2 regions of the Alteromonas sp. KC3 genome follow, and region 1 is predicted to be linked to the other one. Evidence: predicted binding sites of a transcription regulator. Region 1 holds the regulator's gene; the other holds the start of a gene.
What was found. Region 1 encodes NrdR, which represses ribonucleotide reductase genes. Its sites were predicted from a motif close to AAACACNANATNTNGTGTTT; they were not measured.
Positions count from the first base shown of each region.

Region 1 (2,209 bases):
GCGATGTAAAATCGGGCAAATTCACCATACTGATGCCTTTATCGCCTAATAATTTAGGCGCTTGATAACAAATAAGTTCATCAACTAAGCCTTTACTAAGTAATGCTCCAGCAAGTCCGGGCCCGGCTTCAACCCATACTTCATTGTATTGCTTGTCACCAAGCGCTTGCAAAAGCGCACTAAGATCAACTTTTCCCTCTTGCTCATCTACGCAAATAAAGTGTTCACTGGCGGTATCTGGCTGGGCCTGTGTGGTAGCAATAAGTGTGGTGTGACCATCTTTCATCAGCTGGTAGTCTTGACCTAGCGCGTTCTTGCTATCCACGACTACTCGGGTAGGTTGCCTCACTTCCTCTAAAGGGTAATCTGTAAAGCCCGCTTCATTTACTCTTACCAATAGACTTGGATCGTCGGCTTTGACGGTACCAGAGCCTGTCAGTACCGCGCAGCTTTTTGCGCGATAATGTTGCACATCGCGTCTTGCCTCAGCCCCTGTGATCCATTGGCTAACGCCATTGCTCAGCGCTATTTTACCATCCAAGCTAATGCCGAGTTTTACTCGAACAAAGGGTATACCCGTCAACATACGTTTGATAAAGCCAGGGTTCAGCGCTGCAGCTTCAGCAGCCATTACATCGCTAACCACTTCAATACCAGCATCTTGTAGAATGCGAATACCATTTCCACTTACATTAGGATTGGGGTCAGTCATCGCTATTACTACGCGTGCAACCTGCGCTTTCACTAGCGCTTCAGCACAAGGCGGTGTTCTACCAAAATGGCTGCAAGGCTCTAACGTGACATAAGCCGTAGCCCCTTTCGCGCCCTGCTTTCTTGAAAGCGCGGCTTCTCTTAATGCGTGAACTTCCGCATGAGGAGTACCGGCTTGAATATGGAAGCCTTCGCCAATCAATTGATTACTTTCATCGACAATAACACAACCAACGCGAGGGTTAGGTGACGTGGTGTAAAGGCCTTTTTTGGCAAGTTGGATAGCTTTTGCCATCCAATGATAGTCTCTATTTATAATAGCGTGGTCCACAATTTATCCTGTGATAAGCGGGTTTCGCCTCAGTCGCCCAATCGTGCTATTTCTTCTCCAAACTCTCTAATATCTTCGAAGGAGCGGTAGACCGATGCAAAGCGTACATAAGCAACTTTATCTAGCTCTTTAAGGGCTTTCATTATTAAGTTACCCAGCAGCTCACTTTCTACTTCTCGCTCACCTGTCGCGCGAAGCTCAGACTTAAGCGATAAAATACATTGCTCTACTTTTTCGGTACTGACGGGACGTTTTTCTAGCGCACGTTGTAGCCCAGCACGCAATTTATCTTCATTAAACGGCTCTCTAGAGCCATCGCGCTTGATTACGCGAGGCATAACCAATTCTGCGCTTTCAAATGTGGTAAAGCGTTCATGGCAAACGATGCATTCGCGACGTCTGCGCACTTGATGCCCTTCCGCTACAAGGCGAGAATCAATCACTTTGGTTTCTTGCGCGGAGCAGAAAGGGCAAAACATAAAATATCCTTAACAATTGCGTACTTAGGTTCTCATCAGAGTTATCTCTGCATTACTACCAAAGTACGCAATAAAAGACAAACCTATTTACTTGTAAACAGGGAATTGCGCGCAAAGCGCTACAACTTCGCCTTGCACACGCTTGATAACAGACTCATCGCCCATGTTGTCAAGGATGTCACAGATCCAGCTTGCAACTTGCTTTGCTTCTTCTTCTTTAAAGCCACGACGAGTAATTGCTGGACTACCGATACGCAGACCACTGGTTACAAACGGTGAACGCGGATCATTTGGCACCGAGTTTTTATTAACCGTGATGTTCGCTGCACCTAATGCTGCATCAGCATCTTTACCTGTGATGTCTTTGTCAATGAGGTCGAGAAGGAACAAGTGGTTATCAGTACCACCAGAAACAATCTTGTAACCACGCTCAATCATTACTGCAACCATGGCTTTCGCATTTGCAACAACCTGCTGCTGATACGCTTTGAACTCTGGCTGAAGTGCTTCTTTGAACGCCACCGCTTTAGCCGCAATAACGTGGCAAAGTGGACCGCCTTGGTTGCCTGGAAATACCGAGCTATTTAGCTTTTTGTAGATAGTCTCATCACCACAAGCAGAAAGGATCAAACCACTGCGAGGGCCTGCAAGGGTTTTATGAGTCGTCGTTGTCACTACATGCGCGTGA
Region 1 covers NZ_AP024235.1:2,991,192-2,993,400, forward strand. The annotation lists gene ribD (bifunctional diaminohydroxyphosphoribosylaminopyrimidine deaminase/5-amino-6-(5-phosphoribosylamino)uracil reductase RibD) at 1-1,006, opposite strand, end outside; gene nrdR (transcriptional regulator NrdR) at 1,072-1,521, opposite strand; gene glyA (serine hydroxymethyltransferase) at 1,609-2,209, opposite strand, start outside.

Region 2 (2,209 bases), 860 kb from region 1:
TTATTTAATGGGGATCCTTGGTGCAGAATATATTCTTAAACTCGTCCCTAAAGGCACCCACGAACACAGCAAATTTATTAAACCATCAGAGCTTATGGCGATGACAGATCAGGCAGGCCTTTTGCCTCGCGATATGACAGGGCTTCATATGGATCCGATCTCTCAAGGTTTTTATCTTTCTGCCAACAATGTAGACGTAAACTACTTACTGTATACCGTTGCACAAGATTAGACGTATGCAAGGGTACAAATAATAGTAGATGCACATCGTTGTGCACCTACTATATACAGTGTATTTAAAATAAATTAACACAACATATTGGGTCGTGGCGATATTTTAAACACCATATATCGTGTTTTTATAAAAACGAGTTTCTAAGAATAAATTAATTTTTTTCGAAATCAATTTAGCAAAAACGCTTGCATTCCCGATATTTTACGCTTGTAGAACGCTAAAAAGTTAGTTGTTACTAACGTAAATTTCATGCCAGTTTGAGTGCTTGAAATACCACCAGATATTGGGTTGCAATCGAGGCAAAACCTCACTATCTTGTGTTTAATTCAGCACGTGATCCCAAGATCAATTAACGGGATCAAAACAGATCGCGCAGAGATGCGCCATTCGACTCCGCTGAAATAAACAAGCAATACAAGAAATATATAAGCAGTCTCTACTTCATATCTTTATTCGGTATTAGTCTAGGCCGCTTTTGTGTGTGCTTTTGTTAGATCTGTAAAAACCAGACCAACAGCATGCGCATTAAAAAATTAATTATAAATGATAATGGGCAGCATAGCCCACGCATCAAGCGCTAACAGACATACGGCCAGTAACATGAACAACAACTTATTTGTCACCAAACGAAATGGTGAAAAAGAGTCCATCGACTTAGAGAAAATCCACAAAGTCGTCACATGGGCGGCAAAAGGACTAAATAATGTTTCTGTTTCACAAGTTGAAATAAAAGCACAAATTCAGTTCTTTGACGGTATCAACACCAGTGAAATCCACGAAACGCTAATTAAGTCTGCCGCAGATCTTATCTCTACTGATGCGCCTGATTACCAATATTTAGCGGCTCGCCTAGCGATTTTCCATCTACGTAAAAAAGCTTATGGACAGTTCGAGCCACCAGCGCTTTTCGATCATGTTGCCAAAATGGTTGATGCCGGCAAATACGACAAACACTTGTTAGAAGATTACACTGCTGAAGAGTTTGCTGAGATGGATACGTATATCGATCATTGGCGTGATATGAACTTCAGCTATGCAGCCGTAAAACAGCTGGAAGGTAAATACCTCGTTCAAAACCGCGTTACTGGCGAGATCTATGAGAGTGCTCAGTTCCTGTACATTCTTGTAGCGGCATGTTTGTTTGCAAATTATGATAAAGACGTACGTATGGACTACATTCGCCGTTTTTACGATGCCGCATCAACATTCAAATTGTCACTACCAACGCCTATTATGGCGGGTGTTCGTACCCCTACTCGTCAGTTCAGCTCATGCGTATTGATTGAGACAGGTGACAGCCTTGACTCAATTAATGCAACAGCAAGTGCTATTGTAAAATACGTGAGCCAGCGCGCAGGTATCGGTGTTAACGCAGGTCGCATTCGTGCGCTAGGCAGCCCTATCCGTGGTGGTGAAGCCTTCCATACTGGCTGTATTCCTTTTTATAAGTACTTCCAAACAGCGGTTAAAAGCTGCTCTCAAGGCGGTGTTCGTGGTGGCGCTGCTACCTTGTTCTACCCTATTTGGCATATGGAAGTTGAATCACTATTGGTACTTAAGAACAACCGCGGTGTTGAAGAAAACCGTGTGCGTCACCTAGATTATGGTGTTCAGTTCAACAAACTCATGTATCAGCGCATGATGAAAGACGGCTACATTTCATTGTTTAGCCCATCAGACGTACCAGGCCTGTACGATGCGTTCTTCGCTGACCAAGACAAGTTCGAAGAGCTTTACGTTAAATACGAAAACGACGACAGCATTCGTAAAAAGCAAATTAAAGCAATGGAACTGTTTAGCTTGTTCATGCAAGAGCGTGCTAGCACAGGTCGCATTTATCTTCAAAACGTTGACCACTGTAATACACACAGCCCGTTCAACCCAGAAGTTGCCCCTGTTCGTCAAAGTAACCTTTGTCTTGAAATTGCACTACCTACTAAGCCGCTTCAGCATGTTAACGATGAAAACGGTGAA
Region 2 covers NZ_AP024235.1:2,132,026-2,134,234, reverse strand. The annotation lists gene ubiG (bifunctional 2-polyprenyl-6-hydroxyphenol methylase/3-demethylubiquinol 3-O-methyltransferase UbiG) at 1-232, shown strand, start outside; gene nrdA (class 1a ribonucleoside-diphosphate reductase subunit alpha) at 836-2,209, shown strand, end outside.
Region 2: nrdA (class 1a ribonucleoside-diphosphate reductase subunit alpha) is a predicted target of NrdR. The motif match lies at 539-558, and genes of this name have one in related genera.